Regions from separate parts of the Azonexus sp. MM2026_4 genome, predicted to be linked through region 1. Evidence: predicted binding sites of a transcription regulator. Region 1 holds the regulator's gene; the other holds the start of a gene.
What was found. The regulator FNR, encoded in region 1, switches genes on or off when oxygen is low (the NO sensors DNR and NnrR bind a similar motif). The targets are predictions, from matches to a motif close to TTGANCTAGNTCAA.
Positions count from the first base shown of each region.

Region 1 (4,183 bases):
GAACCCCCCTTGCCGCCGCCCATCGGCAGCGTGGTCAGCGCGTTCTTGAAAGTCTGCTCGAAGGCGAGGAACTTGAGGATCGACAGGTTGACCGAGGGGTGGAAGCGGATGCCGCCCTTGTAGGGGCCGATCGCCGACGAGTGCTGGATGCGGTAGCCGCGATTGACGCGCACCTCGCCGTGATCGTCCACCCAGGAGACGCGGAAGGTGAGTACCCGCTCCGGCTCGACCAGGCGGTCGAGCAGGCCGTGCTCGGCGTAGCGGGGATGGTCCTGGATGAACGGCCAGAGGCTTTCGATGACCTCGGCGACGGCCTGGTGGAACTCCGGTTGCCCGGGGTTTCGTGCGGCAACATCCTGGTTGAATTCTGCGAATGACTTGTAGCGCACGCGGCGGGCTCCCTTTGTTCTTGTTGATCAGTGTGCTGCGGTCGAGGCCGGCTGGATGACTTCGACCACGGTCAGCCGGCGGCTGTTGCCGCCGGGAAAGTCCCAGTCGATTTCATGGCCGACGCCGAGGCCGATCAGCGCGGCGCCGACCGGGGCGAAAACGGAGACCTTGCTGGCCGCCGGGTCGGCCTCGTCGGGATAGACGATCTCGACCTGGCGGCTGTTGCCGGTTTCCTGTTCGGTATAGCGGACGCGCGACCCCATCGTGACGATGTCGGCTGGTATTGATTCGTCGGGGATAACAATGGCGCGCTCAAGCTCGTCGCGCAGATCGTCGGGCGGCTGGATTGCCATCAGGCGAACGAAATCGCTCTCCCTGATGATCAGGTTGTTCTGCTGCATTTATCTGAATTTTCTGGTGATTTTTGTTGATCGGTTTTTTGTGTCGTGGGATTGCGGATGGTAGAAGGAAGTCCAAGGCTTGATAAGCCGGCGACTTTGCACAAGACTGTTTCCTTTTTAATAACAATTGGAGTGCGCGTGCACGACATCAACGACATGCTGCTGTTCGCCCAGGTGGTCAAGGCGCGCAGTTTTTCCGGGGCGGCATTGCGCCTGGGAATTTCCAAGTCGCGCGTCAGCAAGTCGGTGGCGCGGCTCGAGGCGGCGCTCGGCGTTCGCCTGCTGCAGCGCAGTACGCGCCGGCTCAGCCTGACCGAGGTCGGCGAGGCCTACTTCGAGCATTGCGACCGCATCGTCGACGAAATGGCGCAGGCCGAAAACACCATCGGCAGCCTGCACCGCGAGCCGCGCGGCAAGCTGCGCTTCAGTGCGCCGGTCGCCTTCAGCACGCTGCACGTGGCGCCGGCGCTGGCCGATTTCATGCTGCAGTACCCGGAACTGTCGGTGGACATGACGATCAGCGACCGCCTGGTCAATCTGGTGGACGAGGGCTACGACCTGGCGCTGCGCATCGCGCCGGTGCCCGGCGACAACCTGGTCGCCCGCCGGCTGGCGCCGATCCGTCGCAAGATCTGCGGCAGTCCGGCCTACCTGGCGCGCTGGGGCGTGCCGGAAAAGCCGGAGGACCTGGCCAGGCACAACTGCCTCGACTACACCTACTTAACGACGCAGGGCTTCTGGCACCTGCGCGGCCCCGGCGGCGACATCTCGGTGCCGGTGGCGGGCAGCCTGCGCATCAACGACGACGAGGCGCTATCGCAGGCGGTGCTGGGCGGGCTGGGGCTGGCGCTGCTGCCGACCTTCATCGTCGGCAGCGAGTTGCAGGCCGGGCGCCTGGTCGAGGTGCTGCCCGGTTACGTGCCGGTCGAGCGTTTCATCTACGCGGTGCATCTGCCGAACCGGCACCTGCCGCTGAAGGTGCGGGCCTTCATCGACTTCCTGCAGCAGCGCTTCGGCGACGAGCCGGAATGGGATCGCCCGGCATCGCCGGGCAGCGCGCGCCGCTGGCTCGGGCTGAGCCGTTGAGGCTCAGCAGCGGTGGGTCATCAGCGCCTTCAGGCCGCTGACGTTGAGGATGCGGATGTGCTTCTGCTGGACCGCGATGTAGCCTTCTTCCTGGAACTTCGAGAAGGCGCGCGACACGGTTTCCAGCTTGAGGCCGAGGTAGCTGCCGATTTCCTCGCGCGTCATGCGCAGGTAGAACTCGGCGTGCGAGAAGCCGCGCGCCGTGAAGCGCTGCGACAGGTTGAGCAGGAAGGCGGCCAGCCGCTCTTCGGCGCGCATCGTGCCGAGCAGCATCATGACGCCGTGGTCGCGGACGATCTCGCGGCTCATCACCTTGTGGAAGTGATGCTGCAGGTTGTGGATCTCGCGCGACAGGCTTTCCAGGCGGTTGAACGGGATCGCGCAGATCTCGCTGTCTTCCAGCGCGATGGCGTTGCAGGTGTGGTGTTCGGTGCTGATGCCGTCCAGGCCGAGCAGTTCGCCGGCCATCTGGAAGCCGGTGACCTGGTCGCGGCCATCCTCAAGCAGCACGTCGGTCTTGAAGAAACCGCTGCGGATCGCGTAGATCGAGTCGAAGGCTTCGCCGGCGCGGTACAGGTGATCGCCGCGCTTGATCCGGCGCCGGGTCGAAATCAGGTCGTCGAGCCGCTCCAGTTCCTCAAGGCTTAGGCCGAAAGGCAGACAGAGTTCGCGCAGGTTGCAGTTGGAGCACGCTGTCTTGATGACGGTCAGCGTCATCTCCTGATTCAGCGGGATCGGGCTGGGCATTGGCAACCTGCGTCGGCTTGATCCATGTCAACCGGAAATGCGATCCATCCCCACATAATCGGGCCAAAACTTGGCGCCATGTTCAATGAATTTCGCAACTGAAAACCTCGTCTTTGACCCACAGATCATTCGCCGTTTCGACGTAAACGGCCCACGCTACACGTCGTATCCCACTGCCGACCGCTTCGTCGAGGCTTTCGACGCCGAGGCTGCCGCTCTCTGGCTCAGCAAGCGCAACATCGGCGGGATCAGCCGACCGCTCTCATTATACTTCCACATCCCCTTCTGCAACACCATCTGTTATTACTGTGCCTGCAACAAGATCATCACCAAGGATCACGGGCGCAGCGCCAAGTACCTGAAGTACCTGGGCAAGGAGCTGGCGCTGCAGAGCGCCGCACTTGAGGGTAGCGGGGGCGAGCACGAGGTCATCCAGCTGCACTGGGGCGGTGGTACGCCGACTTTCCTGTCGCACGACGAGATGCGCCAACTGATGGCGGAGACGCGCCGGCACTTCAAGCTGCTCGACGGCGGCGAGTATTCGATCGAGGTCGACCCGCGCAAGGTCGATACGGCAACCGTGGCGCTGCTCGGCGAACTCGGTTTCAACCGGATGAGCGTCGGCGTCCAGGATTTCGACGAGCGCGTGCAGGTCGCGGTCAACCGCGTGCAGACCGAGGAAGAAACGGCGAACGTGATCGCCGCGGCGCGTGCCAACGGTTTCAAGTCGGTGTCGATCGACCTCATCTACGGTCTGCCTTTCCAGAGCGTGATGGGTTTCAACCGGACGCTGGAGCGCGTCCTGGCGATGGACCCGGACCGCCTGTCGATCTACAACTACGCGCACCTGCCCGGGCTGTTCAAGCCGCAACGGCGGATCGCCGACGCCGACCTGCCGAACGCCGACACCAAGCTGCAGATCCTGGCCCTGGCGATCAAGAAGCTGACCGACGCCGGTTACGTCTTCATCGGCATGGACCACTTCGCCAAGCCCGACGACGAACTGGCGGTGGCGCAGCGCCAGGGGCGCCTGCATCGCAACTTCCAGGGCTATTCGACCTACGCCGACTGCGACATGCTGTCCTTCGGCATCTCGTCGATCAGCAAGGTCGGTCCCACTTACTACCAGAACGTCAAGACGCTCGACGAGTACTACGACCGGCTCGACGCGCCGATGCTGCCGGTGGTGCGCGGCATCGAGCTGACCGCCGACGATATCCTGCGGCGTTCGATCATCCAGGCGCTGATGTGCCATTTCGAGCTGTCGATCGAGAGCATCGAGAGTTCGCACCTGATCGACTTCCACAAGTATTTCGCGGCCGAGATCGAGGATCTGCGCGAGATGGAGCGCGGCGGTCTGCTGAAGATCGAACGCGAGTGGATCACCGTGCTGCCGCCGGGGCGCATGCTGGTCCGCGTCATCGCCATGGCCTTCGACCGCTACCTGCGCGCCGACCGTCAGCGGACGCGTTACTCCAAGGTGATCTGAGCGGCGTGCCAGGAAGGGCCGGGGCGGGTTACACTGCGGTCTTTCCTGTCGCAAGCCTTGCCCCATGCCT
Region 1 covers NZ_CM148380.1:1,583,188-1,587,370, reverse strand. Annotated here, with positions in the region: gene gdhA (NADP-specific glutamate dehydrogenase) at 1-389, opposite strand, end outside; gene rnk (nucleoside diphosphate kinase regulator) at 417-791, opposite strand; gene AC0KWY_RS07305 (LysR family transcriptional regulator) at 930-1,877, shown strand; gene fnr (fumarate/nitrate reduction transcriptional regulator Fnr) at 1,881-2,624, opposite strand; gene hemN (oxygen-independent coproporphyrinogen III oxidase) at 2,710-4,113, shown strand; gene AC0KWY_RS07290 (sulfite exporter TauE/SafE family protein) at 4,178-4,183, shown strand, end outside.

Region 2 (4,183 bases), 2.0 Mb from region 1:
CTGCAGGCGCAGCAGCTCGTTCATTTCGTACTGCGTGCCGCGCCCGTCGGCGATCTTGTCCATGATGTCCTTCATCAGCACCGTGCCGACCCGGCACGGCGTGCAGAAACCGCAGGATTCATGAGCGAAGAAATGGGCGAAGTTGCGCGCCACCTCGAACAGGTCGCGCTGCTTGCCGAAGATCATGAAGGAACCGGCGGTCGGCACGTCCTCGAAGGCGATGCGCCGGCCGAACTCGCGTTCCGACAGGCAGACGCCGGAGGCGCCGCTGACCTGGACGGCAATCGCGTCCTGGGCGCCACAGTCTTCCAGCACCTGGGCGATGCGCACGCCGAAGGCGTATTCGTAGAGCCCGGGCCGCTCGCAATCGCCGGCCACCGACAGGATCTTGGTGCCGGTCAACTGCTTGGTGCCGATCGCCTCGTACCAGACGCCGCCGTTGATGGCGATCTCGGTGACCTTGCACAGGGTCTCGACGTTGTTGACCACGGTCGGCTTGCCCATGTAGCCGGACGTCACCGGGAAAGGCGGACGGACGCGCGGGCGGCCGGCCTTGCCTTCGAGCGATTCGATCAGCGCCGTTTCTTCGCCGCAGATGTAGGCACCGGCGCCGAGATGGATCTCGATGTCGAAATCGAAACCGGCGACGCCGCCGATGTCGCGGCCGAGCAGGCCGGCGGCACGCATGCCGGCGAGGTAGCTTTCAAGCTGCGGCAGCAGGTACAGGTATTCACCGCGCAGGTAGAGGAAACCCTGGCTGGCGCCGACCACCCAGGCGGCGATGACCATGCCCTCGAAGACGCGCCCGGCGTAGGACTGCAGCAGGACGCGATCCTTGAAGGTGCCCGGTTCGCCCTCGTCGGCGTTGCAGACGATGTAGCGCGGGGTGGCCGGGGCGTTGCGGCAGGCCTCCCACTTGACGGCGGTGGTGAAGCCGGCGCCGCCACGGCCGCGCAGGTTGGACAGCTTCATTTCGGCCAGCATGCCGTCGCGACCGCGGGCCAGCGCGGCACGGACGGCCTTGCCGGCCTCCAGCGGCGTGCCGAGCAGGAGGTCGGCGCGGCGGATGTTGTCGTCGACACGGAAGAACTCGGCCGGCCACTTCTCGAGCGGCACCTGGCCGCGGATCAGGTCGCAGATCTCGTCGACCCGGCGCAGCGTCATCCGGGTGATCGCCCGGTTGTTGACCAGGATCGCCGGCCCCTGGTCGCACATGCCGGTGCAGGAACAGTAGTCGATGCTGACCAGCCCATCGTCCGAGACCTTGCCCGGTTCGAGCTTGAGACGCTTCTGCATGTGCTCGAACAGCGCCTGGTTGCCGGCCATGCGGTCGGTGATGTTGTCCGAGAACAGGACCCGGTAACGGCCCCGGTTCTCGCGGTAGAAGAAGGCGTAGAAGTCCCGGGTGCTCTGCACCTGGGCATACGATATCTTCAGGGCTTCGGCCAGATGGGCCGCGGTTTCGTCGGAAATGAAGTCCAGCGCTTCCTGGACCTCACGCAGAATCTGGACGAGGCGGTCCGGTCGCCGCGCATGGCGCTGCAGGATCGGCTCGATCAGGCTGGAAATCTCGGCTGAGACAGACACGGTACGCATCCCCTGGAAAACAGACCACGACACTCTAGTGCTTTGTCTCGCGGCGAATTTGCGCTGGATCAAAAAATAGCGAGGAAAACACCGGAAAATCATCACGCCTAATTCGTAAAACACTGATACGGCACGACTTTTTGACACGAACAAATAATGACAAAAGTATTTTTTATCGCAGCGCAACATCCCCTGCCGACGGGCGCGCGCAAGCATTCCGGAAGACTTTCGAAGACGCGCTGCGCAACACCGTGCCGCATGACGAAACCGTAATCCACCTGACGCAACAAAGTAGCGAGCGCACGTCACAATTGCCGGCACAAAAACGTGCTAATCTGCGCCGCATGGTGCAGCGCAGCAAGCGCACCGCCGATTCAACGACAACCTTCCGCGAGGAAACCGCATGAGTTCCAGCAATTCCACCACCGCCCTGCCGCTGGCCGGCAAGAAGGGCATCGTCACCGGCATCGCCAACGACAAGTCGATCGCTTTCGCGGTCGCCCGCGCCATCGTCGACCTGGGTGGCGAAATCGCCATCACCTACCAGAACGAGAAGACCGCCAAGTACACCCAGCCGCTGGCCGAAGCGCTCGGCGCCAAGCTCTTCCTCAAGCTCGACGTTGCCGAACCGGGCTGTCTCGAAGGCGTCATCGCCCAGTGCGGCGAAACCTTCGGCGAAATCGACTTCGCCATCCACTCGATGGCCTTCTGCAACGCCGACGACCTGCACGGCCGCGTCATCGACGCTTCCGAAGCCGGCTTCGATTCGGCGATGAATGTTTCCTGCCACAGCTTCCTGCGCATGGCCAAGGCGCTGGAGCCGCTGATGGCGCACGGTGGTTCGCTGATCACCATGTCCTACCTCGGCGCCGAACGCGTCGTGCGCAACTACGGCGTCATGGGCATCATCAAGGCGGCGCTCGAATCGGCCGTCCGTTACATGGCCTACGACCTCGGTCCCAAGGGCATCCGCGTCTTCGCGGTATCGCCCGGCCCGATCATGACGCGCGCCGCGTCCGGCATCGCCAACTTCAACAATCTGCTCGAATCCGACGCCCAGAAGGCGCCGCTCGGTCGCACCGTGACCATCGAGGAAGTCGGCGCCCTGACCGCCTTCCTGTGCACCCCGGGCTCGTCCGGCATGACCGGGCAGACCGTCTACGTTGACGCCGGCGCCCACATCGTCGCCTGATACCAGCAGCAGCGCGGGACGGCCGACGTCGTCCTGCGCTATGCTGGCGGCTGCCCCAAACGGCGGATACGACATGAGCGAACCAACAGCCCCGATCATTCCCGACCCCGTTCCCGACCATCCCTTGCTCAAGGGCAGGAAGGAAATCGGCCGCGGCGAGAGCACCATCGTCGTCGAAGGCGATACCGTCGACGGCCAGGAACGAGTTTTCAAGATCCTCTCCTCGCCGACCGACTACGCCTATTACACGGCACCCGACCGGCCGACCGGCCGCCACTTCCCGATCGTCTTCGCCGACCACGGCACCGCCGGGCGTTCCAGCCGTGGTTTCCCCTTCCACATCGTCGAGGTGGAAAGGCTCTACCCGCTGCCCGGCAGCGGCGAGACGGCCGAGGTGGCGACCAAGATCTCGACCGCCTATTTCGATGCCTGCGTGATGTGGCGCAACCTGGCCCAGGACATGGGCCGTATCGCGCTGCACCACCTGACGGCGACGCCGATGGGCTGGGGCGATACGGTGCGCGAGTCGCTGCAGGCGCTGGAAACCTTTTCCGGCGAATACGGCGCCCTGCCCGACCTGATCAAGGCGGACAACCTGATGATGCGCAAGGACGGCACCCTGGTCTTCTCCGACCCTGTCTTCATGGAATGACCCATCGACTCTCTCCCGGATCGGGCCAACGATGACCATCAACCGCGTTTTCTTCACCTCGCGCAAGCTTGCCGAATCGCTTGCCGGCAACCCGTACATGGCGGTGATCTCGATCACCGACCCGACCACGCCGCAGGCCAGGCTCGACCCGCTGTTCCGCCACGTGCTCAGACTTTCCTTCTTCGATGCCGTGCCGGCCGACGAGTTCATGCCGCCGCTGCCCGGCCTCTTCGACCGGACGATGGCGCGCCGCGTCGACGAGTTCGTCCAGGAAATCCACGGTGCTTCGTTCGCAATGTCGCTGATGGTGCATTGCGAGTACGGCGTCAGCCGCTCGGCCGCCGTCGCGCTGTTCGTCGAGGCCGCCACCGGCGCCCCGCTGGAAGCCCGTGAATTCACCTACGAAGCCAATCTCTGGGTGGTCGACAGCCTGCAGGCGCTGCACCCGGGAATGGAAATCGACATTCCGTCGCCGCTGGCCGCCCGCGAACGGCGAACCAGCGCGCGCGCCTGAACCTCTCCGCCGGAGCCGCCGCATGTCCGAGACCCGCTACCTGAGCAACAAGACCTACGACGAGATTGCCGTTGGCGACAGCGCCAGCCTGACCCGCACGCTGATGCCGGAAGACGTCAAGCTGTTCGCCATCCTGACCGGCGACTTCAACCCGGCGACGATCGATCCCAAGTATTCGGAAAGCGGCATGTTCCGCGAGGCGATCGCCCACGGCATGTGGAGCGGCTCGCTGATCTCG
Region 2 covers NZ_CM148380.1:4,227,278-4,231,460, reverse strand. Annotated here, with positions in the region: gene AC0KWY_RS20055 (NAD(P)H-dependent oxidoreductase subunit E) at 1-1,587, opposite strand, end outside; gene AC0KWY_RS20050 (hypothetical protein) at 1,728-1,994, shown strand; gene fabI (enoyl-ACP reductase FabI) at 1,991-2,779, shown strand; gene AC0KWY_RS20040 (hypothetical protein) at 2,853-3,431, shown strand; gene AC0KWY_RS20035 (hypothetical protein) at 3,463-3,945, shown strand; gene AC0KWY_RS20030 (bifunctional enoyl-CoA hydratase/phosphate acetyltransferase) at 3,968-4,183, shown strand, end outside.
Region 2: the regulator FNR is predicted to act here: its motif matches at 1,646-1,659, upstream of AC0KWY_RS20055 (NAD(P)H-dependent oxidoreductase subunit E).